2 regions of the uncultured Nisaea sp. genome follow, and region 2 is predicted to be linked to the other one. Evidence: riboswitches for the same ligand, from Rfam matches in the RefSeq annotation. Region 2 holds a riboswitch; the other holds the start of a gene.

Region 1 (19,975 bases), on a different contig from region 2:
GACACATTCTGGACCGTGCTGGTCAACAATCTCTGGTACGCACTCGCCACCATCCCGCTTTCGGTCGGCATTGCTATCGCCATGGCGCTCTGGGTCGACAGCAAGCTGAAGGGCCGGTCCTTCGTGCGCATGGCCTACTTCACGCCGACCGTGCTGCCGCTGATCGCCGTCGCCAATATCTGGATGTTTTTCTATACGCCCGGCTTCGGCCTGATCGACCAGATCCGTGGTGTCTTCGGTTTTGCCCAGCAGAACTGGCTCGGCGATCCGGAAAGCGCGCTGAACGCCGTCATCGTGGTGGCGATCTGGAAGGAAGCCGGTTTCTTCATGATCTTCTATCTGGCCGCGCTGCAAACCATCCCGGCATCACTCCGGGAAGCCGCTGCCATAGAAGGCGCGGGGCGCTGGTATTTCTTCCGCCGCATCACCTTCCCCTTGCTGATGCCAACCACTCTCTTCGTCTCGGTCAACGCGATCATCAATTCGTTCCGGCTGGTCGATCACATCTTCATCATGACGGAAGGCGGCCCGGACAATGCCAGCTCCCTGCTGCTGTTCTACATCTACGAGACCGCGTTCCGGTTCTGGGACACCGCCTATGCCTCGACCCTGACCGTTGTTCTGCTTGTGATCCTGTTCACCGTGGCCATCGGCCAGTTCCTGCTTCTCGACAAACGGGTGCATTACCGATGAGCGCCGCCAGAGCCTTCCGTTTCGACTATGACCGGGCGCTGAACACCACTGCCGCCTGGGCACTCGCCATCGTCTGGTTCGCGCCGCTGATCTACGCCACCTGGACAGCGTTTCACCCGACGGAATTCTCCACCCGTTTCGAGCTGACAGCTCCGCTGACACTGGAGAACTTCTCCGCAGCCTGGAACGCCGCGCCGTTCGCACGCTATTTCCTGAATACGATGCTGCTGGTGACGTCGATCCTGATCGGCCAGTTCGTGCTCTGCACGCTCGCCGCCTTCGCCTTCGCCCGGTTCGAGTTTCGCGGGCGGGATACCGTCTTCGTTCTGGTGTTGCTGCAGCTTCTGGTCATGCCGGATATCCTGATCGTCGAGAATTACCGGACCATGCGGTTTCTTGGACTGGTCGACACCATCCTCGCCATCGGCCTGCCCTACATGGCGTCCGGCTTCGGCATCTTCCTCCTGCGGCAGACCTTCAAGACCATCCCGAAGGAGCTGGACGACGCGGCAAGGGTCGAGGGTGCCGGGTTCATGACCATCCTGCTCAGGGTCTATGTCCCGCTGGCAAAGCCGACCTACCTCGCCTACGGCCTGGTTTCCGTCAGCCACCACTGGAACAACTTCCTGTGGCCGTTGATCGTGACAAACTCGGTCGAGACACGGCCGGTGACCGTCGGCCTCAGCATCTTCTCCTCGACCGATCAGGGCATCGACTGGGCCGTCATCAGCGCCGCAACGCTGATGACCTCCGGCCCGCTGCTGATCGCCTTCCTGCTGTTCCAGCGGCAATTCGTTCAGAGCTTCATGCGGGCCGGGATCAAGTAGGCTCAGGCCTCAGGCACAACCTTGCCCGGGTTCATGATCCCTTTCGGGTCGATCGCCTTCTTCACCGCCTGCATCAGGGCGATTTTCGAAGGCGAGCCGTATTTGATCAGATACGGCAGCTTTTCAGAGCCGATCCCGTGCTCGGCGGAGATACTGCCGCCGAGCGCGATTGTGCTTTCATACATCCGCTGCGAGAGACCGGGTTTCTTAACCTCCCACTCCTCGTCGCTCATGTCCGCCGGTTTGCGGGCCGTGTAATGAATATTACCGTCCCCCATATGGCCAAAACAGTTGAAGGCCATACCCGGCACATATTCGCTCAACGACGCCTGAGACTGATCTATGAAGGTTGCCACCTTGGAGACAGGCACCGAAACATCGCCTGCCATGCGGGGCGTCCCCTCGCGCTTACCGGCCTCGGCCTGCTCCTCACGGATCCGCCAGAGTTCGCGGCGCTGGCCTTCATTCTCAGCAATCACCCCGTCAGTTACCCAGCCCTGCTCCATCGCTTCGGTGAAGATTGCCTCAAGCTTGGCCCGTAGATCGTCGAGCGGAGATGGCGTCCCCATCTCCAGCAGCACGTACCAGGGCGAGCGCTCTGCAAGCGGGTCGGTGATTCCATCAATATACTTGATCGCCATGTCGAATGAGGCCCGGGGCATGATCTCAAAGGCGAGGATCGTGTCGCCGGACAGCTCTCGCGCACTCGACAGCAGATGCTGTGCCTCATGCGGGGACGGCACTGACAGCATGGCTGTCTCGCGGACGCGCGGCAGCGGCATCAGACGGAACGCCGCGGCGGTAACGATGCCAAGCGTGCCTTCCGCGCCGATGAACATCTGCTTCATGTCATAGCCGGTATTGTTCTTGCGCAGCGTTTCCAGCCCGTCGAACACGGAGCCGTCCGGCAGCACGGCCTCGATACCGAGGATCTGCTCCCGGGTATTGCCGTATTTGATCGTGTTGTTGCCCCCGGCATTGGTGGAGAGCGTCCCGCCGACCGTACTGGAACCTTCCGAAGCCAGGGACAGCGGGAATAGCCGTCCTGCCTCTGCCGCAACCGCCTGCATGTTCTGGATAACGCAACCCGCTTCCGCAATCATTGCGTAATTCTCCGGGTCAAGAGACCGCACGGTTGTCAGACGATCAGTCGAAACGACGATGGTCGGGCGCGGTTCGGTCGGGACAGAGCCGATGGCAAGGCCGGTATTGCCGCCCTGGGGCACGATGGCGATATCCGCCTTCGCCGCCGCACGCACAACCGCCGCCGTCTCCTCCGTCGAGGCGGGCCGGGCGACGCCGAGGGCATCGCCGGTCGGTGCGCCGCGCCAGTCGGTGCGGTATTTCAACGTGTCATTCGGATCTTCCAGCCAGCCCTTCGATCCCAGAATGGACCGGATTTCCGTAAGCGCCGCGTCGATGGACTGGGGCGTCTGATCGTTCACCCACTCTCTCCCGTTGGATAATTTCAGGCGGGAGGCTATCAGCGATCACGGCACGCGCCAATCAGGCGGGCAATCTGTTTATGGAAATTCTCTCGGTCAGTTCCAGCCGCTGTGCCGCACCGAAGAGCGCGCCGATGCGCCGCGCCGCCTCCTGCATGCCGCCGTCGAAATCTTCTTTCGACGTCTCTGCCCGGACCATGGAGAGGGAATGCGAGAGAGTTCTGTCATCCTCTGCAACGCTCAGCAGCGTCAGGATCAGGGTTGCCAGGTCGCGATCCGGTGCGTTGTCCGAATCTTCGGTGAGAGTCTGGGTGGATAGTCGGGACATCTAAACCTCCTCCGGTGCACCCCGCCCGGGTTAAATGTGGACACAGCGTTGGCAGGTTTCCTGACTCCCGGCTCTTCGATCCGTGCCGCCTTCCCAGCCCATGGGGGCCAGTGGCATACCGGTCGGATCTAGCCGGTTACAGTTGCGGGGGCAGTCCCGGACTTGCGGCGATAAAACCGCGCACCGGATTCCCTTTTGTCCCGAAGGACACCAACGCTGGAAGGCTCGTCCTTACGGCCTCCCGTGTCAAGGCAGGAGGCGGAAAATCACTCGCGGATCAGCCGTTCCAGCTCGCGGATGAAGGTTTCCCTGTCTCTTTTCGAAAAGGCCGGGCCGCCACCCGAAACCTCTCCCATGGCGCGGAGGTCTGACATCAGATCACGCATTGCCATCGCCATGCCGATTCCCGCCTCGGTGAATTCCTTGCCGGAATGGCCGATCGCCTTGGCGCCGCTCTCGATCACCCGATGCGCCAGGGGGATATCGCCGGTAATAACGATATCGCCCGCCGCCACCTTGCCCACGATCCAGTCATCCGCCGCGTCGAACTTGTCGGAGACCAGGATGTTCTGCACATTCGGCCGGTCACCAGTCCGGAAGCCCCGATTGCTCACCACATAGACCTTGATGTCGTGCCGGTCCGCGATCGACAGGATCTCGTTCTTCACCGGGCAGGCATCGGCGTCGACATAGACAGACTTCATTGCGTGCTTTGCCCCTTTTGCAGGCGATCAGTCGTGCTAGGTTCCGAGCCCAACCTGATCGCATTCAACATTAAGCTGGCCAAGAAACACGGATGTACACGGTCCTTCAAGATTTGACAGTCGTCGAGGGCGCATCTTTCATCGCCGCGCCGTCCTGTACCCTGAACATGCTGCAGATGGGCGCGACGGTGATCCGCTTCGACGCCATCGGCGGCGGGCTCGATTACCGGCGCTGGCCGAAGGCTCCGAATGGCGCCAGCCTGTATTGGGAAGGCCTGAACAAGGGCAAGAAGTCCGTCGCACTGGATCTGCGCAATCCGGAAGGCCGGGAGCTGGCTCTGCAGCTTGCCACGGCGCCCGGTGAAGGACGCGGCCTGTTCGTGACGAACTACCCGGTGTCAGGCTTCCTCTCCCATGAAGCACTGAAAGCACGGCGCGAGGATATCATCACGGTCCGCGTCATGGGTTGGGCGGACGGCACGCAAGGCGTCGATTACACAGCCAATGCCGGTGCCGGATTTCCACTGATGACCGGCGAGCCCGGTCCCGTCGGCGAGAAGCGCCCGGTGAACCATGTCCTGCCCGCCTGGGACCTGATCGCTGGGGCCAATGCCGCGTTCGCCATGCTGGCGGCGGAGCGGGAACGCCAGAAGACCGGCAAAGGCGCCGAAATCCGCCTACCGCTCGGCGATATCGCGCTGACCACCCTCGGCACACTGGGCCAGGTCGCCGAAGTGATGACGGAAGAAGAAGACCGGCCAAGCTATGGCAACGATGTGTTCGGCGCCTTCGGCCGGGACTTCAGGACCAGTGACGGCCACTACCTGATGCTTGTCGCCCTCTCCCCCCGGCAATGGACCGGCCTTCTGGCATCTCTTGGCATCGAACTGGAGATCGCCGCCATCGAGGCCGAGACCGGGGTCAGTTTCGCCAAGGACGAAGGCTTGCGGTTCGACTATCGGGAGAAGATCAACCCGGTCGTCGAGCGCGCCGTCGCGGCAGAGACGCTGGATGCGCTTGCGCCGCGTTTCAAGGAAAACGGCGTGTGTTGGGAGCCTTACCGCACGGTCCGGGAAGCAGTCGCGAGCGACCGCTTCAAGACCATGGGCAAGCCTTACAGCGATGTCACCCACGGCAGCGGGCTGACCTATCCGACTTCGGACACGCCCATCGATTTTTACGGACAAGCCTCCCAGATTCCGGCACCGGCGCCGCGCCTTGGCCAACACACCGACGAGGTTCTGGCGGACTTTCTCGGTCTCGACAGTGGCGCCATCGGACGGCTGCACGATGAAGGCATCGTCGCCGGCCCCGACCACGCCAATTGAGGCACGCGATGCCACAACCGGAAATGACCCGGGAAGATTTCGCTGCCCGCGATGCCGCCGATCCCCTCGCCCCGTTCCGCGCGGAATTCGAGCTGCCGGAGGGTGTGATCTATCTCGACGGTAACTCCCTCGGCCCGCTGCCCCGCATCGCGCGGGAACGGGTAGCCGCTTGCGTCTCCGAGGAATGGGGCAATGGCCTGATCCGAAGCTGGAACGATGCGGGATGGATCAACCTTCCCGCGCGCGTCGGCGACAAGATCGGCGCACTGATCGGCGCGGAGCCGGACAGCGTGGTCGCGGCGGACTCGACCTCGGTCAATCTCTTCAAATGCCTCTCCGCCGCGCTGGCGCTCCGGCCCGGTCGCACAGTCATTGTTTCGGAGAAGTCGAACTTCCCGACCGATCTTTATATGGCGGAAGGCCTGTCGGCGCTGCTTGGCGGCCGTCATGAACTCCGTTTGATCGAAGACCCGTCCGAGCTGCCCGGCGCCCTCACGGACGAGGTTGCCGTGCTGATGCTGACCCATGTGAACTACCGCACCGGCTACATGCACGACATGAAAGCGGTGACCGCCGCCGCCCATGAGGCAGGCGCGCTGACGCTGTGGGATCTCGCCCATTCCGCGGGGGCCGTTCCAGTCGATCTCGCCATCGCCAATGCGGATTTCGCCGTCGGCTGCGGCTACAAATATCTGAATGGCGGCCCGGGTGCCCCGGCATTCCTCTATGTCGCGCCGCGCCACCAGCAAGACGCCACCCAGCCGCTCACCGGCTGGTTTTCCCACAAGGCACCGTTCGCCTTCGATCACCGGTTCGCGCCAACGGACGGAATTGGGAAATTTCTTTGCGGTACGCCACCGGTGCTGGCCATGACGGCGCTCGATGCAGCGATGGATATTTGGGCCCGTGCCGACATGAATGCAGTTCGGGAAAAGTCAGTCTCACTGACCGAGAGCTTCATCACGCTGGTAGAGAAACGCTGCGCCGGGCTCGGCCTGACACTCGCAAGCCCGCGCGCTGCGGCGCAGCGCGGTAGCCAGATATCTTTCGCGCATGAAAGTGGCTATCCGGTGATGCAGGCCCTGATCGACCGTGGTGTGATCGGTGACTTTCGCGCGCCGGACCTTCTGAGGTTCGGGTTCACACCGCTCTATACAAGGTTCACGGACGTCTGGGATGCCGTCGAGCATTTGCGCGACATCCTTGAGACCGGCGCCTGGGATCGCCCGGAATTCCATGCCCGGGCGACGGTTACCTAAACCTCCGGAAAACACTCCCGGAACCGGCGCTCGCCCTCTCCGGTGAAGGAAACCACGCGGGAATCTTCAATCCGGTGCGCCCAGCCAAGGTCATAGAACCTGTCCAGGAGTCCGGTGCCGAGGGCGCCCGCCAGATGACTGCGGCGCTCGCTCCAGTCGAGGCAGGAGCGGCATAACGGGCGGCGTGTATTCGTCAAATCGGACAAGGCGATGCCGAGTTCGCCGACAAATGCCTCTCCGGCTTCCGTCAGGGAAATCTCCTCCCCGTCTTCCATCAGCAGATCCCGCGCCATCATGCTGTCGAACATCCGCACGCCGTAATCGCCAGCCAGATGGTTGTAGCAAACCCGTGCTTTGCGGAGTGCCGGGTCGCGCGGGCCGGTGCGGGCCCGCATATGCCCGCGTTTTGCCGCCAACCCCATCATCGCTTCCAGCAGATTGCCCACCTCGTCATCCGCCAGGGCAAAATAGCGGTGCCGCCCCTGTTTGCGCTGGGACAGCAGCCCTGCCGTTTCCAGCTTGGAGAGATGGGAGCTTGCCGTCTGCGCGGTGATACCGGCCTCGGCGGCAAGTTCGCTCGCCGTCAGGGCCTTTCCGGTCATCAGCGTGGTCAGCATGTTGGCCCGGGCCGGGTCCCCAATCAGGGCACCGATCAGAGCGATGTCAGGTCCTTCTTTCATACTTCGACCATAACCGAAGCATGAATCCGCGCCAAGGTGAGATTGTCCGCCTATCTTATATGGAGGACCACATGCTTACCTGCTTTATCCGCTATCACATCGACCCGACCAAGAAAGCTCAATTCAATCAATATGCTCGCAACTGGGGCGAGGCTATTCCCCGCTGCGGCGCCGATCTGATCGGCTATTTCGCCCCACATGAGGGTTCCACCACACTGGCCTATGGTGTCTACAATATCGAGAGCCTGGCCGCCTATGAAGCCTATCGCGCCCGCCTGTCCGCCGACCCGCTCGGCCGGGAGAATTATGAATTCGCACAGAAGGAAAAATTCCTGCTGCGCGAGGACCGGACATTTCTGATCAATGCGTCAAATCCGGCGCCAAAGAGAAACGCCTAGGGAGAAACATGCCATGATAGCCGTGATTTTCGAAGTTGAACCGTATCCGGAACACAAGGGAAGCTACCTTGAGGTCGCCGCAAGCATGCGTGCGTTGGTGCAGGAGGTGGACGGCTTTATCTCCGTCGAGCGATTCCAGAGCCTCACAAACGAAAACAAACTCCTGTCCCTCTCCTATTTCCATGACGAGAAAGCGGTCGAGGACTGGCGGAATCTGGTTGCTCATCGCAAGGCGCAAGCAAAGGGACGGGACAAACTGTTCCAGAACTACCGCCTGAAGGTGGCGTCCATCCTGCGGGATTACGGTCCGAACGACCGGGCAGAGGCGCCCACTGACAACAATGCGGCCCATATCGGCTAGGAGTGCAGCAGGTCTCGCAACTTTCGTGCGAAATCGGAATAGCGTAAGCCATGCGAGCCCGGTTGACCGGCCTCGCCGGCCCGCGTCTAATCCTCAATCTCACATTCCATAATTTCTGCACGGACACATCACATGACCGACTTTCGCACAGCCAAACCTTCCGCTTTGGGCTTCAGCGGCAAGCGCCTGGAGCGGATCGGCGACTGGATGAGGCGCTATGTCGATGACGGCAAGCTGCCCTTCGTCGAAACGCTGATTGCCCGGCGGGGGGAGATCGTATTTCACGAAACCGTCGGACACCGCGATGTGGAGAACGGTCTGAAGGCGGAGCCGAACGGTATTCACCGGATCTATTCCATGACCAAGCCGATCGTCAGCGCGGCGATCATGCAGCTTCTGGAAGACGGCAAACTGCAGCTCGACGATCCGCTGGCCTGGCACATTCCGGAACTGGCGAACCTGAAAGTGCTCGAAGAGGATGGTGAAAGCACGCATGTCGCCAAGACCCAGCCGACCCTGCACCATCTGCTGACCCACACATCCGGCCTGACCTACGGCATCTTCGATCCGGGACCGGTCGGCAAGGCGCTGCGCAAGGCGAAGATCGATTTCTCCGAGAAACATGGCCGGCTGGACGAGACCGTCGCCAAGCTCGCCGATATCCCGCTGGTCTTCGAGCCCGGCACACGCTGGAACTATGGCGTCTCGACGGATGTACTCGGCCGCGTGGTGGAGACCGCTTCCGGCATGTCCCTGCCGGAATTCCTGCATGAACGCATTTTCGAGCCGCTCGGCATGGAAGACACCTTCTTCGCCGTGCCCTCCGACAAGCTGGACCGATTCAGTGCCTGCTATGCCAAGACCGAGGATAACGGTATCCGCCGGATCGACGAGATCGAGGACAGCCGCTATGCCAATTCGGTCACCATGTTCTCCGGCGGCGGCGGGCTTTGCTCCACGGCGAAAGACTATATGCGTTTCATGGAGATGATCCGCACCCATGGCGGCAAGGGCAGCGATCCCGTTCTCGGCCGGAAATCCGTCGAGCTCATGCTGATGAACCACTTGCCGGGCGACATGGCTTCGATGGGCCAGTCCGTGTTCAGTGAAATGCCGATGAAGGGCATCGGCTTTGGTCTGGGTGGCTCGGTCGTGCTCAACCCTGCACAGGCACAGGTCCTCGGAACGGCCGGTGAATGGGCCTGGGGCGGCGTCGCCTCGACCGGATTCTGGATCGATCCGGTCGAAGAGCTGAGCGTGGTTCACATGACCCAGCTCATGCCGTCCTCTTCCTATCCGCTGCGGCGCGAACTGCGCACACTGGTCTATCAGGCGATGACGAACTAATAACGTTCCCGGCGGCGCTTGCCCGCCGCCGGACGAATGACAAAACAATAAAAAACGACTTCAGGGATGGAATGACGTGACCAGGGACCTCGGGGCCTATGACTACATCATCGTCGGCGCGGGCAGCGCCGGCTGCGTGCTGGCAAATCGGCTGTCCGCCGATCCGGCGAACAAGGTCCTGCTGCTGGAGGCCGGCGGTAACGACAATTACCACTGGATCCACATCCCCGTCGGCTATCTCTACTGCATCGGCAATCCGCGCACAGACTGGCTGTTCAAGACCGAGGCGGAGCCCGGTCTCGGCGGGCGCGCGCTCAACTATCCGCGCGGCAAGGTGATCGGCGGCTGTTCTTCGATCAACGGCATGATCTATATGCGCGGTCAGGCGCGGGACTACGACCAGTGGCGCCAGCTCGGCAATCCCGGCTGGGGCTGGGACGACGTGCTGCCCTACTTCACCCGCTCCGAGGGCTTTCAGGTTCGTCTTGAGGATGGCCGCAACCCGGATGGTGAGCTCAGGGTCGAGAACCAGCGGCTTTCATGGGAGATCCTCGACGCCTTCAAGCAGGCCGCCGTCGAAGCGGGTATCCCGGAGACGGACGATTTCAATCGGGGAAACAACGAAGGCGTCGGTTACTTCCACGTCAACCAGCGCAAGGGCATCCGCTGGAGCGCCGCCACGGCCTTCCTGAAGCCGGTGAAGCACCGCTCCAACCTGCATATCGTCACCCACGCCCATGCCAAGGCGCTGGAGTTCGACGGCACGCGCTGCACCGGTCTCTCTCTCTCGGTGAACGGCCAGGACGCCCGCGCCACATGCAGCGGTGAGATGGTGCTTTCCGCTGGAGCTATCGGCTCCCCGCAAATCCTGCAACTCTCCGGCATCGGCGATCCAGCTCTGCTGAAAGAGCACGGCATCGACATAAAACACGCATCCGCCGAGGTTGGCGGCAATCTGCAGGACCATCTGCAGATCCGCTGCGCCTACAAGGTCTCCGGCGTTGAGACACTGAACCGGCGGGCCAATTCCTTCTTCGGCAAGATCGGTATCGGACTGGAATATGCCCTGTTCCGGCGCGGGCCGATGACCATGGCACCGTCCCAACTCGGCCTGTTCGCCAAGTCGGACCCGTCCAAGGAAACGCCGGACCTCGAATATCATGTCCAGCCGCTCTCCCTCGATGCCTTCGGCGAGCCGTTGCATTCCTTCGGCGCCTTCACCGCCAGCGTCTGCAATCTGCGCCCGGAAAGCCGGGGCACGGTCTCGATCAAGAGCGCGGACCCGATGGCGGCCCCGGCGATCCGGCCGAACTATCTCGCCTCCGAAGCGGACAAGAAGGTCGCTGCCGATGCAATCCGTCTGACCCGGCGCATTGCCTCCCAACCCGCATTGTCACGCTATGAGCCGGACGAGTTCAAACCGGGACCGGAATATTCGGATGCCGACGAGTCCCTGGCGGAAGCCGCCGGTCAGGTCGGCACAACGATTTTCCATCCGGTCGGAACCTGCCGGATGGGAGACGATGCGACGGCCGTGGTCGATCCGGAGCTGAAGGTGAAGGGCTTCCAGAATCTCCGCGTGGTCGACGCCTCGGTAATGCCGACCATCACGTCCGGCAATACCAATGCCCCGACCATCATGATCGCGGAAAAAGCCAGCGACCTCATTCTTGCAGCCGCACGGGCGGGATGATTCCGGCGGCTACAGCTTGCGGCAGAGGGTAAAGAAGGCCAGCAGCGCGATCAGGCCTGAGGCTCCCATCACGGCGCACATGGAAAAGGCGGTGCCGTCATGCAGCGCGCCGACGACAAAGGCCGCAACCGCCCCGCTGCCGAACTGGGCCGCCCCGAGGGTGGCTGCGGCGGCACCGGCGTTTTTCGGATAGCGCGCCATCAACAATGCCATGCCATTGGCGCCGAGGATCGGCACCATGGCGACAAATACCATCAGCCCGGCCATGATCGTGACCGGCCCTTCGAGGCCAGCCTGCTCGATCACGACCAGATAAAGTCCTGCCGTGAAGGAAATCAGCACCCCGCCGGAAAGCAGGCTTTTCAATTCGAAACGCCGGGTCAGACGGCTGTTCAAGAAAGCCGCTCCCATGATTGCCGCCGCATTCATCGCAAACAGCATGGCATAGAAGCCCGGCGCGATGCCGAAATGCTCGATGAACACAAAGGACGAGCCTGAAATATAGGCGAACAGCCCGGCGAAAACGGCGGCACTGGCAACGGTGAGGCCAAAAGCCGGACCGTCGGACAGAATATGCCAGTAGGCCCCGAGAGCCTGTGCCATGGTCATTCCGCCCCGCGCTTCCTTGGAGTGGGTTTCCGGCAGTAACAGCACCACAACCAGCATCGCCAATGCGCCGAAGCCGAACAGCACCGCGAAGATCGCTCGCCAGCCGGAAAACTCAAGCAGGAGCGCGCCTGCCAGCGGCGCCAGGATCGGCGCCAGAGTGGTCAGCACCATCATCAGGGAAAGCACCCTGGCGGCTTCCTGCGCCGTGAAGAGATCCCGAACGACCGTCCGGGCCAGAATAGAGGCTGCCCCGCCGCCGATCGCCTGAAACAGCCGGGCAATGATGAGCTGATCGATTCGCTCCACATACACACATGCGAGAGACGCGATGATGAAAATAAAAATCCCGGTCATCATCACGGGACGGCGGCCGAAACGATCCGAAATCGGGCCGTAGAGCAGCATGCCGGCTGAAAACCCGGCCATGAACACGGCCAGGGTCGCCTGAACCTCACTGGCCGGCACACCAAGATCGCGGGCGATGGACGGCAAAGCGGGCAGATACATGTCGATCGACATCGGCGCAAAGGCCGCGAGTGCCGCCAACAGAACCACAAGCCCCGATCTGGGCAGCGTAAAACGCGCATTCGCTAACATTAAAAACTGTCTCCAGGTAAGCGCCGGACAGGCACCCCGCACAATTGCTCTCCCCGGTTAGCGGCTGGGCAAGCGGAAGAGATCGGCAGAACGTCAAAAGCGATTTTCATCGAGATACCACATCATGCCGCAATGCAGCGTGTTAAATGGAAAAGTCCTTGCCCGAGGCGGCTCACCCACTACGATATTTGCACACAATCCGTCGCGCCCGCGAACGGCCTTACAGGGAAAGAACCATGGATTCTGTCGTCGAAGACAATCAGCTCGGCATGATGAAGTACGGGATCGGCCAGCCGGTAACCCGCTCCGAGGACCCGAAACTGCTGCGCGGCGAGGGTAATTACACCGACGATGTGAATCTGGACGGCCAGGCCTATGGCGTGATGGTCCGCAGCCCCTATGCCCATGGCACCCTGAACGGGATCGACACGGCGGAGGCGAGCGCGGTGCCCGGCGTTATTTCAATCCTGACGGGCGCGGACCTCGATGCAGCCGGCCTCGGCACGATGAAATGCGGCCTTCCGCTGAAAGGCCGCGACGGCAGCCCTATCAACTATGTGCCGCGCCCGGCACTGGCGACGGACAAGGTGCGCTATGTCGGCGACCCGGTCGCCATTGTGATCGCAGAGACCGCCACACAGGCCCGCGACGCGGCCGAGCTGGTGGAGCTGGACATCGATCCCCTGCCCGCCGTCACGGACGCCCGCGCCGCCGCAGAGGCAGGCGCACCGCAGCTCTATGACAGCATCTCCGGCAACACCGCCATCGACTTCCAGTATGGCGACACGGCGAAAGTCGATGCGGCGCTTGCCGAAGCCGCGCACGTCACCACCTTGCCCCTGCGTAACAACCGGATCGTGGTCAGCGCGATGGAGCCGCGCTCCGCAGTCGGCTCATTCGATGCGGCCAACGAAGGCTACACCTTGAATGTCGGCTGTCAGGGCGTCTTCGGCATGATGAACACGCTGGCCAAGCAGGTGTTCAATATCGAGCCGGAAAAGATGCATGTCGTCACCGGCAATGTCGGCGGCTCTTTCGGCATGAAAGCCGGTGCCTACCCCGAATATATCTGCGTTCTGCATGCGGCGAAGGTCCTGGGACGGCCCGTGAAATGGACCGACGACCGGTCCGGCAGTTTCCTGTCCGACTGCCACGGCCGGGACCATGACATGACGGCGGAACTGGCGCTGGATGCGGACGGCAAGTTCACCGCGCTGCGGATCACCGGCTACGGCAATGTCGGCGCGTTCCTGACCGCCGTCTCGCCGATGATGCCGACCATGAACACGCTGAAGAACGCCAACAGCGTCTACCGGCTGCCGCTGATCGAAGTCGCCTCCAAGGCGGTCTTTACCAACACCACGCCGGTCACCGCCTATCGCGGCGCCGGGAGGCCGGAAGCGAACTACTACATGGAACGGCTTATCGAAACAGCCGCACGGGAAATGGGCATCGACGCCATCGAGCTGCGCCGCCGCAACCAGATCCTGCCGAGCGAAATACCCTATGCTGCCGCCAACGGCATGAACTACGACAGCGGCGATTTCCCGACCATCATGCAGAAAGCCGTCGAAGCCTCCGACTGGGACGGTTTCGCCGCCCGCAAGGCGGAGAGCGAGAAGCGTGGCAAGCTGCGCGGGCGCGGCGTCGGCTGCTATCTCGAAGTCACCGCGCCGGTGCAGGAAGAGATGGGCGGCATCCGGTTCGAGGAAAATGGCGACGTCACCATCATCACCGGCACGCTGGATTACGGCCAGGGTCACTGGACCCCGTTCGCCCAGGTGCTGCACCAGAAACTCGGCGTGCCGTTCGAGCGTATCCGGCTGATCCAGGGCGACAGTGCCGAGCTGATCGCGGGCGGCGGTACGGGCGGCTCAAAATCCATCATGGCCAGCGGCGCCGCCATTCTCGAAGCCAGCGACATTGTCATCGACAAGGGCAAGAAGATCGCCGCCCATGTGTTCGAGACTGCGGTCGAGGATATCGTTTTCGAGGGTGGTGCCTTCCAGGTAGCCGGTACCGACAAGACGGTGACCGTCACCGAACTGGCGGAGCAGCTTCGCGGCGGGCTGGACCTGCCGGAGGATCTGCCCCGGGATCTCAGCGTGAAGCACATCTTCGACGCCGCCCCGTCGGCCTTCCCGAACGGCTGTCATGTCTGCGAGCTGGAAGTCGACCCGGATACCGGCGTGGTCGAGATCGACCGCTACAACATGGTCAATGATTTCGGCACCGTGGTGAACCCGCTGCTGGTCGAGGGTCAGGCACATGGCGGCATCGTGCAGGGCCTCGGTCAGGCGCTGATGGAAAATGCCATCTATGATTCGGAAGGCCAGCTTCAGACCGGCAGCTACATGGATTATGCCGTGCCCCGCGCCAGCGACGTGCCGAGCTTCACCTTCGCCACCCATGCTGTTCCGGCGACGACGAACCCGCTCGGTGCCAAGGGCTGTGGCGAGGCAGGCTGTGCAGGCTCCCTGCCCTCGATCATGAACGCCCTTGTCGATGCACTGGCGCCGCTCGGTGTGAAACATATCGACATGCCGGCAACGCCGGAGAAGGTCTGGGCGGCCATACAGGAAGCACGGGCCGGTCTCTAGACCGGCGTTTCGCTTCCGGCGAGGGCCATATGCAACGATGCCTCATGCTGGATGTTGACGGCGTTGTCGTCACCGGGCGCCCGGAGGATGGGAAATCCTGGGCCACGGATATCGAGCGCGATCTGGGTATTGCGCCCGAAAAATTGCACGACGTGTTTTTCGCGCCGCATTGGTCCGGGATCGTCACAGGCGGAAAGAACCTGACGGACGTGCTCGCAGCCTGCCTGCCCGTCCTGGCGCCCGCTCTCACCGTGCAGGAATTCACGGACTATTGGTTTGAAAAGGATTCCCGTCTTGATGAAGGCGTTCTTGCGGAATGTGATGAACTCCGCGAACACGGCATGCGCATTTTTCTCGCCACCAACCAGGAGCACATGAGAGCAGCCTACCTTATGGACGCCCTGGCACTCCGAGATCATGTGGACGGGATGATTTACTCGGCTCAGCTCAAGGCCCGCAAACCGCAGCGCGCGTTCTTCGATGCAGCCGCGCGGCACAGCGGCTCACGCCCGGAAGATCTCATCCTCGTGGATGATACCGAAACCAACATCATCGCCGCTCGTGACGCGGGCTGGCAGGCCATGCTCTGGTCGAAAGGCGCGCGCCTGATGTCCCTGCTGGAGATCAGGTAAGACTGTTCCTGGCTCCGGGCCGGCATAGGAAACACCGGCCCCGAACCTGAAACGCTTATTCACCCAGCGCCTGTTCCAGATCCTGAATCAGGTCTCCCACATCCTCGATCCCGATCGAGAAGCGCAGCAGGTCGGCCGGGACCGGTGTGCCCTTGCCCTCGATCGAGGCGCGATGCTCCACCAGGCTCTCGACCCCGCCGAGCGAGGTTGCCCGGTGGATCAGCTCCAGATGCGCCGCGGTCTTGATCGCGGCCTTCTCACCGCCTTCGATCCGCAGCGACAGCATACCGCCGAAGCCGCCTTCCATCTGTTTCGCCGCGACATCATGCGTGGCATGGGTCGGCAGTCCCGGATAAAGCACCGAGGCGACTTTCGGGTGATTGTGGAAATGCTCCGCAATCGCCATGGCATTGTCCGACGCCTTGCGGACCCGCAGATGCAGCGTGCGCATGCCGCGCAGCAGCAACCAGGCCTCGAACGGCCCCATGACCATGCCGTGATCGGTCCGCACCCGGCGGATATCAGTCCACCACTGGTCGGCTTTCGCCGTGATCAGGGCGCCGCCGAGCACATCGCTGTGCCCGTTCAGGTATTTCGTCGCCGAATGCATGACCAGGTCCGCGCCATGCTCGATCGGACGGGACAGGACCGGGCTCGCCGCCGTCGAATCAACACAGAGCTTTGCCCCCGCACCGTGAGCGAGCTGGGCAAACCAGGCAATGTCGAGGCAGTCCCACAGGGGGTTGGCCGGGGTTTCGATCCAGACCAGCTTGGTCTTGCCCGGCTGCACCAGACCGGCGGCGCTTTCCGGATTGTTCACATCGAAAAAGTCGATCCCGATGTTCCACTGGGCAGTGAAGTCCAGCAGCCAGTTGCGCAGGGCCCAGTACATCACCGTCGGTGCCAGCACATGGTCACCGGGGCGCAGGGTCATGAAAGGCGCAACCGCCGCAGACATGCCGGACGAGAAAATCAGCGCGCCCGCGCCATTTTCAAGCCGCGCCAGCAGGTCTTCGGCGACGTCATAAGTCGGGTTTCCGCTGCGGGTGTAGACAAACCCTTTCGGATAGCTGTTATCGGCATCCCGTTCGAAGGTCGTCGAGAGATGGATCGGCGGTGTTACCGCGCCCGTGGTCTCGTCGACATGGCCGAGTGCCTGGGCCGAAAGAGTCTCGGGCTTCAGGTCGTTATTGCGCATTGCCATTGCCGGCTCCGGCGTGAGTTGTATCGTTGGATCCGGTCATCAGCGGATCGCCTATGCCTCTATCACGAGGCGGGAAGAGTGGGAATTGCCCGGATTGTCGCGAGACAAATAAGGCTGCAGTGATTCCCGTTGTCCGGAAATCTCTGCAGCCTCATAAAAAGCCGGTCAGACTGTCCGGGTGTCCATCAAAGTCAGAAAGGACACCGGTTATCGGGTGGGTCTCCGATACATGGCGATGAGGGGCACTGCCACGTTTCGTACTGTCTGCCCGGCGGGGCAATTGAACAGGTCGATAGACGAGCACTGTCATTCTCAGTGTACGAACCGGGCATGCAAACTGATAATTCTCTTTTAAAGCACCGTATTAGTTCCTATAACGAATGAATAATTCCGTACCGTTCAGGGGAAACGCGCTGAAATGGACACTTTAACGGCTATGAAGGTTTTTTGCTCCGTAGTCGAGAATGATAGTCTCGCCGGAGCATCCCGAACCCTCAATGTCTCACCGTCCGTCGTGAGCAAACAGCTCTCGGGACTTGAGGACCGACTGGGCGTACGCCTGCTGAACCGGACAACACGGCGGGTCAGCCTTACCGAGGTAGGGTCCGCCTACTACGAACGCTGCAAGCGCATCCTGGCCGATGTGGACGAAGCGGAGATCGCGGTCTCTCAAGCACACTCCGCACCGCGCGGACTGCTGAAGGTCACGGCGCCGACGACCTTCGCGCACCGGCATGTCGCCCCTCACCTCCCGGAATTTCTCGATCGCTATCCGGAAGTCGAGGTGCAGCTGCTGGTGAACGATCGCGTGGTGGATCTCGTCGATGAGGGGATCGATCTCGCTATCCGGATCGCGCAACTGAAGGATTCCAGCCTGATTGCCCGCAAACTTGCGGTGAACCACCGCATGCTGGTGGCCAGCCCGGACTATCTGAACAAATGGGGCCAGCCGGAAACACCGGATCAGTTAAGCGACCATTCGCTGATCACCTACGCGCCGGGCAACCCGATCAACGACTGGCATTTCATGGTCGACAACCAGCAGAAGATCCTGCGCGCCAAGGGTACGCTGGCCATGAATAACGGCGACTCGGTGCTTCAGACCGTGCTGTCCGGCGGCGGCCTCGCCATGCTGGCGGCCTTCATGGCCGGTGAGCATGTGAAGAGCGGCAAGCTGGTGACATTACTGGAAGATTATGTCCGCGAGGACGTGCCGATCTACGCCGTCTATCCAAGCGGCCGGCATCTCTCGCCAAAGGTCCGGGCATTCGTCGACTTCCTGGTCGATCTCTACAACCCGACGCCGTACTGGCTGTAATGCTTTAGACCGTCATCCCGTTTTTAACGGGATGACGGATATTGTGTGCATTTAAAGGGCTTTAGATTAGCGCCAGCTCTCGTCCAGCTCGGCCGGCTCGCTCGTGTACCCGGCTTTCTGGATACCCTTGCAGGCACAGAACTCATCTTTCTCGGAAAGATCACCGCTGACGCCGACGGCACCGATCACGACACCGTTTTCCATGATCAACGCACCGCCCGGAACGGCCGCGAACTGACCATCGAATGCGGAAGCTGCCGCGACCTGAAAACCAAGACGTTCTTTCAGGCGGGCGCCGAGATTGCGGGAAGATTCACCGAAGCCAAGGCCACCCCAAGCTTTTGCCGTCGCGATCTCTACCCGGCCGATACCGGAGCCATCCTGACGCTTCAGGCAGACCACCTGACCACCGGCATCGAGCACAACAACAGTCATCGGCAGCATCTTTTCAGCCGTCGCAACACTCAGAGCCTCATCGGCGATAATTTCCGCCTTGGCGAGCGGCAGTGCGACATGCAGCGGAAAGTTCCCAGCCATAGTTAGTCCCCTTAAATCAAGATCATCGGTGTAAATGCTGCACTGCTTATAACATCGCCTCACACCACCACGATACGGAGCGGTCATCCGCATCGCGGAAACAGAAAAGGCGGCTCGGGATCGCCCGGCCGCCTTTTCATACAATGTTACTTTCGGGATCAGCCCACGAGTTTCTTCTTCAGCAACTCGTTGACCATGGCCGGGTTGGCCTTGCCCTGGCTCTGCTTCATCACCTGGCCGACGAAGAAGCCGAACAGCTTGTCCTTGCCCGAACGGTATTCCGCGACCTTCTCCGCCTGGGACGCCATGACGCTGTCGATCAGTTCCTCGATCGCGCCGGTGTCCGTGACCTGACGCAGGCCCTTCTCCTCGACGATCGTCGGTGCGTCCTTGCCGCTCTCGAACATCTCCGCGAAGACGTCCTTGGCGATACGGCCGGAGATCGTGTTGTCGGTGATCAGGTCGATCAGCCCGCCCAGCTTCACTTCGTCAACCGGCGAGTCAGAGAGATCCTTGCCCGCCTTGTTGAGGTTGCCGAACAGCTCGGTGATCATCCAGTTCGCGGCCAGCTTCGGATCGCGCCCGTCTGCCACCTTCTCATAGAAGGCCGCTGTCTCCTGCTCTTCCACCAGGATAGCGGCGTCATACGGGCTAAGCCCGAAGTCCGCCATGAAACGCGCCTTCTTGGCGTCCGGCAATTCCGGCAGCTTGGCTTTCTCCGCCTCGACAAACTCCTCGCTGAAAATCAGCGGCAGCAGATCGGGGTCCGGGAAGTAGCGATAATCATGCGCTTCTTCCTTCGACCGCATGGAGCGGGTTTCGCCCTTGTTCGCGTCGAACAGGCGGGTTTCCTGATCGATGGTGCCGCCATCCTCGATGATCTCGATCTGACGGCGTGCCTCGTATTCGATGGCCTGCTGCATGAAGCGGATCGAGTTCATGTTCTTGATCTCGCAGCGGGTGCCGAGCTCGTCACCGGGTTTACGGACGGAGACGTTCACGTCGGCCCGCATGGAGCCTTCCTGCATGTTGCCGTCGCAGGTGCCGAGATAGCGCAGGATGGAGCGCAACTTCTTCACATAGGCCGCCGCCTCTTCCGCCGACCGTATGTCCGGACGGGAGACGATTTCCATCAGGGGGACGCCGCAGCGGTTGAGGTCGATGAAGCTCTTGGTCGGGCTCTGGTCGTGGATCGACTTGCCGGCATCCTGCTCCAGATGCAGCCGCTCGATGCCAATGGTCTTGCTGCGCGGTCCCGGCAGATCCACCGTGATCTCGCCCTCGCCCACAATAGGCTGCTTGAACTGGCTGATCTGATAGCCCTGCGGAGAGTCCGCGTAGAAGTAGTTCTTCCGGTCGAACACGCTGAAACGGTTGATCTCCGCCTGCAAGCCAAGGCCGGTACGGACGGCCTG
Region 2 (7,300 bases):
CCCGCCCAGCACATCGCACACCACGGCGGTGCCCGCGACTATAGCCTCGAACACCGACCAACCTCTATACTCTCGCCCTACACCCATTTCCGGAAACCGGCACTGGAAGCAGGATGGTGGTGGGGGTTGGATTCGAACCAACGTAGGCATAGCCAACGGGTTTACAGCCCGTCCCCTTTAGCCACTCGGGCACCCCACCATGTTCCCTAAAGCCGTCCCCCGAGAGCCACCGGAGTGGCTAAACAGGCTTCCGCGTTGGAAGGGAGTGCGAAATATGAGAAATAGTCTCTGTTTGTCAACGTGAAAAACATGGCAAAAGCGGGAACATGGGTAATTGATCGATTGCCCCTTGTTTTCGTCCCGCAACATTCCGGAGCAATCCGGGCATCAGGTAGTTACCATGGCCAAACCTCCGCCCCGCAAGCCCAGCGCCGCCAGACGCCGCGGCAAACCCTCTTCGAAACCTGGCGCCAAGCCCAGAGGCCGCGACATATTGTGGGGCTGGCACGCGATTGCCATGGCTCTGCAAAATGACAAACGCCGCATCACGGGTCTGCTCTGTACCCAGAGAGCGGAGCCCGAACTCAGCCAGCGCCTGGATGAATTGCCCGACTCGCGGCGCAACGAACTCCCCGAGCCGAAGATCGTCGAGAAAGAGGCCCTCGATAGCCTCACCGGCCCCGAGGCAGTTCACCAGGGCGTGGCGGCGGAAGTCCTGCCGCTGCCGGACGTGGCGATTGAGGATATTCTTGAAGATGTCGGCGAGCGCTGCCTGCTTGTCCTGCTCGACCAGGTGACGGATCCGCATAATGTGGGAGCGATTCTACGCTCGGCTTCCGCCTTTGGCGCCCGCGCGGTGATCGCTCCGGACCGCAATGCCGCGCCGACAACCGGTGTGCTGGCGAAATCCGCCTCGGGCGCGCTTGATGCGATCGATCTCGTCCACATCACAAATCTGAGCCGGACCATGGAACAGCTGCGCGATGCCGGATTCTGGTGCGTCGGGCTCGACGGTGACGCCCGGGGAACGCTGGATGGTGCCGATCTTAAGGGCCGGATAGCGATCGTCATGGGTGCGGAAGGGAGCGGCCTCAGACGTCTGACCCGGGAGAATTGCGATCTGCTTGCCCGCCTGCCGACAGCGGGCCCCGTGGCGACCCTGAATGTGTCAGCCGCAACGGCCGTCTCTCTGTATGAGTATGCCCGGCAAAACCAGGATTAGGGCGAATCGTACCAAGCACGATTCGTCACGTGCTCTATGTCACACGCATATCCTGTTGCGCGTTATAGAACACAGCCGCTATTCATGTTCTAATTCCACGATTAACAGTAATAAAATCAATGGAATTAACTGAGTTATTGTTTCATTCCGGCATGCAGATTGAATGATGGACCCGCAAAAAGCAGAAGCGCAGACTTTCAAGGATGCCGTTTGCGAAGACGTCTCCGACTTCTATTCCAGGAAGTCGCGCGATGCTATTGGCCGGGCCGCCGGCAAATATCTGCAGTCGGTTCGCATCACCCCGACGGAATTACTGCATTCGAGCAAGCATCAGCGGTCTTTCAGTGATGCCGGGACCACCCTTATGCAGGCGGTCCAGAAGGCAGCCATCGCACAGGTAAAAAGTACGCAAACTCCGGTCAGTGAACGGGTTCGCCGTCTCTACGAGATCACGGATCAGCTGCGCAAGGACGCATTGGGGAAGTTCGAGAAGGAGCCACCGCAAAAACTCGAGAAAAGCATGATCCCGGATGTGATCGCACTGCGGAGTGGCGAAACTCCTGACGAGCAGGCTTTCCGGGTAAGGGCAGCGTTGACGGCCACGCTTGAGGGCGTCAACGACTGGGTCAAGAAATTCGAGATGCTCTACGAGCTCGGCCATGACATTGCCGGTCTCGAGGCATTCGGACACTTCGATTCCTTTATCGCCGAGATCCTGCGCGCGCCCAACGCCTGCAAGGATATTTTCGGCGAGCTTTCCACCCCCGGCGAGGAAATAGACCGGCTGCTTGCTCTGTACGACGGGGACATCGAGCCGTCCCATGCCCCGAGCAAGCCGGCGAACGCGAAGAAATTCTACACCCTCGCCAAGGCCGGCTACATCCCGGAAACCCGGGATGTCCTGCTGCGCATGCTGACACTGGCACTGAATTCAAGCGGCAGGCTGACACGCGGAGACCTTCGCACGGAGCTGGAGCGTGTCCGCGCCATGCACAAGCGCCTGTCGACGCCCAACGGCTTCCTTGGCGGGGAGGAATGCGAGATTGGCCTGCATAAACGCGAGGCCTCCCTTCTGAGCGACGAGACCATCGACCTGCTGCTCGGAGGGCGTATTGATGTCAGCCAGAAGGTTCACCTGGCGCTTCAGGTGCGCAAGCAGGCGATCAGTGAAAAAGGGGCCGACTATCTTTCGAAATATGTCACCTCGATCATCAGCCAGCCGGATTTCGCCCGCTCCGTAACGGGGAAAGACGGGCCGCTGGAAGAAAAGCTCGGATTCCTTGCCAAGGTTCACAAAGACACCAAGGCAAATAATCTGCCCCCGCGCATAGAGGATCGGATCTGCCGGACACTGGAAGAGCTTCAGGCAGAGCTGCTGGAAAAAGCCGACTATTTCAAGAAGCTGGAAACCCGCTCCGGATCCACGGCGAAGAAAGCCCTCATCGTGATCGATCTGATCGGCGAGGGCAGCCTGATCGGCGCCGCGAACCTGAAAGCGGCGCGCAAGTCCGCGCATGATTTCATGAAGAAAGCGGATTTCCTGGAAAGCTATCTCGCGGACAGCGATGCGTCGCAGAGCAAGAAAACCCGCATGCAGGAACTGGAACGCCGGTTGAAGTCCGCCGGCCTCGCCTGACGATTCGGGACCGTCCGCCAGGAAAACCTGCCTCCGGACACTTCCCGAAGCCCAGCCCTATCCGCCGTCGCCGGACCGCCCGTTCACGGTCTCGTCCTGACGCCTGCGCGTCTCCTCCGGCCAGCGGCTCTTCATAAATGCGACAACCGCCCAGATACCGGCATCGGTGAGCTGAATTTCGAAGCTCGGCATATTGTTTTTGTAACTGCGCGGAGAGAATGGCTGGCCGCCATATTTCACCACATCGAAGATATCATCGTCGCTGAGCCGCCAGGTCGGCGCGCTCCCGTCCAACGGTAATGCCGGCCGGCTGCCGGAGGGAAAGTTGCCGTCCCAGCCAGCCTGACCCTCAAGAGAATCGCCATGGCAAAAGGCGCAATTTTCCCGATAGAGCGCATGGCCCTGAGCGACCAGCGCCGCATCCTGCCAATCCGCCCGAACGGCAGAATCCACCATTCTGCGCTCGAAATAGATGGAAGCGACCGTGATGATCGCTCCGATCAGCGTAGCCGCCGCAAGAAACCGTCCCTTGGGGCCAAGTTTTCGTGAAACCCGGGCAGCCATGCCGAGCCCGATTTCGGCTTCCTGTTCCTCGGCGGAATCGACCATTTCGCGGAGCAGACGGTCGCTGCGCCGCTCACCGCCGGAAAAAGCCCTGGCACGGATTCGTGCCTGGCGGCGCGAACGGCGTTCGTTATCGGTACGGCTCACGGCCCATCTCCGGCGCGGTCGGGTAAGTCACCATGGCATGGATCATACGCGATTGCGGAAAAGCCTGTCATCACGCGGACTGCCGCGCCGTCGCTTTTGCCTGCCCTTCCGGTGCCTGTATCCCGGTTCAGACCGGACCAGGCACCGGAAGAAATTCCCTGTATCAGACTGCGTGCGGCATCAGGATCTGCCGGATCGCCGAGCCGTCGGCAAGGCGGTCAAAGCCCTCGTTGATCTCGTCGAACCCGACCGAGCGGCTGATCAGCGCATCGATCGGCAACCGGCCCTGCTGATAGAGATCGATATAGCGCGGGATGTCCCGGACCGGCACGCAACCGCCCATATAGCTGCCCCGGATCGCCTTTTCGTCGGAGACCATTGCCGGCGGCGTGAAGGTAAAGGTGCTGTCGGCCGGCGCCAGTCCCGCGACCACAAGCTCGCCGCCCGCACGCAATATGCCGTATCCGGTCTCCATGGCCGGGATGGCCCCGGCGAAATCAAACGCGAAATCCACACCGCCGCGGGTTATGTCCCGAACCTGCTCGGCCAGGGTCGGGTCCTTGGCGTTGAATGTATGGGTCGCACCAAGCTGGCGGGCAAGCCCCAGACGGTCGTCATTCAGGTCGATGGCGATGATTGCCCCCGCTCCGGCCACCTTGGCGCCGAGCAATCCGTTCAGCCCGACACCGCCGAGACCGATCACCGCGACGCTGTCTCCCGGCCGGATACGGGCGGTGTTCAGCACCGCGCCGACGCCGGTCATCACGGCGCAGCCGAAGATCGCCGCCTTCTCCAGCGGAATGCTGTCATCCACCTTCACGCAACTGCCCCGGTCGATCACCGCATATTCGGCGAAACAGGAAACGCCGGAATGGTGCGCGAGGGATTCGCCCGAGGCGGACTTCAGACGGCGCCCGCCGCCCATCAGGTCGCCCTTGGCCCGGGCCACGGCGTTGACCTCACAGATCTGCGGACGGCCTTCAAGACACCGGCGGCAGCGGCCGCAATTGGCGCTGAACTGGAAGACCACCGGATCACCCGCTTTCAGGTCACGGATACCGGGGCCAACCTCGACCACCTCGCCCGCGCCTTCATGCCCAAGCACCAGAGGCACCGGACGCGGCCGGTTGCCGTTGATCACGGAAAGGTCGGAATGGCACAGCCCGGCGCCGATCACCCGAACAAGGATCTCGCCCGCTTCCGGCTTCGACAGTTCCACTTCCTCGACGGAAATCGGCCGCGATTTTTCAAAAGGCGCCGTCGCACCGGACTGCCGCAATACGGCCGCACGCATCTTCATGACTGTTTCCCATTCCCATTTTTTGCTTTGTTTGCCGCCGTTCGGCAGCGCTGTTTTGCCGCCATACAGCAGCGTGGTCCGGCATTGATGGCACCGGTCCTGAAAGGATTTACAGCCGCAGTTTACGCTGCGTCTGCCGTCGCGGCAATTGCACGACACTCGTGCCAGCTCCCGAATCAGAGGCCGAACCACGGTTATGTCTCGCGCCCGGCATGACCGGAGGCTATAGAAAAAGCTCCGCATACCAGCAGGTCCAAGCCATGTCCCTGATCTTCCGCCGTGCCGCCGAGGCCGATCTTCCCGCCATCATCGCGATGCTCGCCGACGATGAACTTGGCCGGCAGCGCGAGGATACCAGCGTCCCCGCCGCGGACTGCTACCGGGATGCCTTCCGGGCGATTTCAGCGGACAAAAACCAGTATCTCGCGGTCGCGGAGAAAGACGGAGATGTGATCGGCACCCTGCAACTGACCTTCCTTCCGGGCCTCTCCCATCAGGGCCTCTGGCGCGGCCAGATCGAATCCGTGCGGATCTCCTCAACCGCACGCGGCGGCGGCCTCGGACGGCAATTCCTGGAATGGGCCATCGCCACCTGCAAGGAACATGGCTGCCGGATCATCCAGTTGACCAGCGACAAGAGCCGGTCAGACGCCATCCGCTTCTATGAGAGCCTCGGCTTCACGGCGAGCCATGAAGGCTTCAAGCTGAAGCTTTGATCCGCACGCCCCTCGCGCAGCCTCATACATCCCCCCTCAAGACCATCGGTATTTTCCAAAGATCCCGCCACACCAGAAAAAGCGGTTGCTCATCCGGCAGCGATTCTAGATCCTTGGAGGCGATACTGGTTCCATAGCAGGCAAAGCCTGTGGACTAAGAGGGAACACGGAAGGGACGACCCAAAAGGGGCCCGAGCCGTGACTGCCCCCGCAACTGTAAGCGTGAGCGCTTCCAAGACGTCACTGGCCGACGGCCGGGAAGGCGGAAGCTAGCGAGGATCGCGAGTCAGGAGACCTGCCCGTATCACGAACGAAACCCGGCCGGCATTTGCCCGGCAAAATCCGCACGGTGGGTGCGGGAAATGGAGTGCAGACATGCATATCGAACCCGGCGTCGTGAACGGCGCGAAACTTCTGCTCAGCTACGGCACCGCTGCCGGTTGCCTCGGATTCGCCGCCAAGGTGGCTTATTCGACAGCCCGCAAACACGGCATTGCCCCGCTCGCCCTGCGCACGGTTCTGACCACCGCGCTGGTCTTCTTCTTCTTCGAGGTCCTGCCGCATTATCCGGTCGGCGTCTCCGAAGTGCACTTCATCCTCGGCTCAACCCTGTTCCTGATGTTCGGCGCCGCGCCGGCTGCCATCGGCCTTGCCCTCGGCCTGCTGGCACAGGGTCTGCTGTTCGCGCCGTTCGATCTTCCGCAATACGGCATGAACGTCACCACATTGCTGGTGCCGCTGCTGGCCATCAGCGCGCTGGCCGACCGTATCATCCCGAAAACAGTCGCCTACAAGGACGTGAAATACAGCCAGGCCCTGGCGCTGTCCGCTGCTTTCCAGGGTGGCGTGGTTGTCTGGGTTGCCTTCTGGGCTTTCTACGGTCACGGCTTCAGCATGAGCACCCTCTCCGAGGTGTCCATGTTTGGTGGCGCCTACATGACCGTCGTGCTGATCGAGCCGATTGCCGATCTGGCGGTTCTGGCCGCGGCCAAGGGACTGCATCAGATGAAGGACAGCCCGCTGTTCACCAGCCGGCTCTACCGCGCTGGCGTCTGACGCTTCCGAACCTGAACGAAAAAACGGCCTCTTCGGAGGCCGTTTTTGTTTGTGAAGAAGAACGCCGCTCAGCGGTAGGTCTGCCCGCCGTCGAGATCGACCATGATCCCTGTCGCCCAGCCCGCACGCGGCGAGCAGAGGAATGTCACCACATCGGCGATTTCCTGCACCGTGGCGGCCCGGCCGAGAGGCTGACCGGCCAGGAAATCCTGCCAGCGGTCCGCGTCGCCCTTCTCGTCCGCCGCCTTGGTCTTCAGCAGAGTGACGAGACGGTCGGTCGCGACCAGCCCCGGATTGACACCCAGCACCCGCATACCATCCGCCAGCGCATTCGAGCCCATCGCCTTGGTGAAGGCGTTGAGCGAGGCATTGCCCGCCGTGCCGGCGATATATTTCGGGTCCAGCTTCACGCCCGCGAGGCCGATGACATTGAAGATCACGCCACCACCCTTCTCTTTCATCAGGGCATAAAAAGTGCGGGTCATGTTGATGTAACCGAACACCTTGAGATCCCAGGCCGCCCGCCAGGTGGCCTCGTCGATGGCCTGCAGGTCGCCTCCCGGAATGGCGCCCGCATTGTTCACCACGATATCCGGCACCGGCAATGCGCCACCGAGCGCCTCCACTGCTCCCGGAGCGGACAGATCCGCCGGATGAAT

What was found. Region 2 has a riboswitch for cobalamin ahead of AAC126_RS20750 (energy-coupling factor ABC transporter permease). Riboswitches for the same ligand answer to the same signal wherever they lie in the genome.
Region 1: linked by a shared signal. The riboswitch ahead of AAC126_RS06565 (hypothetical protein) and the one ahead of AAC126_RS20750 (energy-coupling factor ABC transporter permease) in region 2 are both predicted to bind cobalamin.

What each region holds. Positions count from the first base shown of each region.
Region 1 covers NZ_CAXBDC010000019.1:32,026-52,000, reverse strand. Annotated here, with positions in the region: gene AAC126_RS06580 (sugar ABC transporter permease) at 1-693, shown strand, start outside; gene AAC126_RS06575 (carbohydrate ABC transporter permease) at 690-1,520, shown strand; gene AAC126_RS06570 (FAD-binding oxidoreductase) at 1,523-2,965, opposite strand; gene AAC126_RS06565 (hypothetical protein) at 3,027-3,293, opposite strand; cobalamin riboswitch at 3,326-3,523, opposite strand; gene AAC126_RS06560 (YaiI/YqxD family protein) at 3,560-3,997, opposite strand; gene AAC126_RS06555 (CoA transferase) at 4,090-5,325, shown strand; gene kynU (kynureninase) at 5,334-6,584, shown strand; gene AAC126_RS06545 (helix-turn-helix domain-containing protein) at 6,581-7,264, opposite strand; gene AAC126_RS06540 (NIPSNAP family protein) at 7,336-7,662, shown strand; gene AAC126_RS06535 (antibiotic biosynthesis monooxygenase) at 7,676-8,023, shown strand; gene AAC126_RS06530 (serine hydrolase) at 8,156-9,370, shown strand; gene AAC126_RS06525 (GMC family oxidoreductase N-terminal domain-containing protein) at 9,447-11,063, shown strand; gene AAC126_RS06520 (Bcr/CflA family multidrug efflux MFS transporter) at 11,073-12,269, opposite strand; gene AAC126_RS06515 (xanthine dehydrogenase family protein molybdopterin-binding subunit) at 12,506-14,869, shown strand; gene AAC126_RS06510 (HAD-IA family hydrolase) at 14,899-15,501, shown strand; gene AAC126_RS06505 (aminotransferase class I/II-fold pyridoxal phosphate-dependent enzyme) at 15,557-16,705, opposite strand; gene AAC126_RS06500 (LysR family transcriptional regulator) at 17,124-18,023, shown strand; gene AAC126_RS06495 (heme-binding protein) at 18,090-18,560, opposite strand; gene gatB (Asp-tRNA(Asn)/Glu-tRNA(Gln) amidotransferase subunit GatB) at 18,719-19,975, opposite strand, start outside.
Region 2 covers NZ_CAXBDC010000147.1:224-7,523, forward strand. Annotated here, with positions in the region: tRNA gene AAC126_RS20715 (tRNA-Gly) at 1-5, opposite strand, end outside; tRNA gene AAC126_RS20720 (tRNA-Tyr) at 115-199, opposite strand; gene rlmB (23S rRNA (guanosine(2251)-2'-O)-methyltransferase RlmB) at 401-1,222, shown strand; gene AAC126_RS20730 (hypothetical protein) at 1,386-2,858, shown strand; gene AAC126_RS20735 (c-type cytochrome) at 2,916-3,569, opposite strand; gene AAC126_RS20740 (zinc-dependent alcohol dehydrogenase family protein) at 3,733-4,869, opposite strand; gene AAC126_RS20745 (GNAT family N-acetyltransferase) at 5,130-5,585, shown strand; cobalamin riboswitch at 5,695-5,903, shown strand; gene AAC126_RS20750 (energy-coupling factor ABC transporter permease) at 5,961-6,641, shown strand; gene AAC126_RS20755 (short-chain dehydrogenase/reductase) at 6,710-7,300, opposite strand, start outside.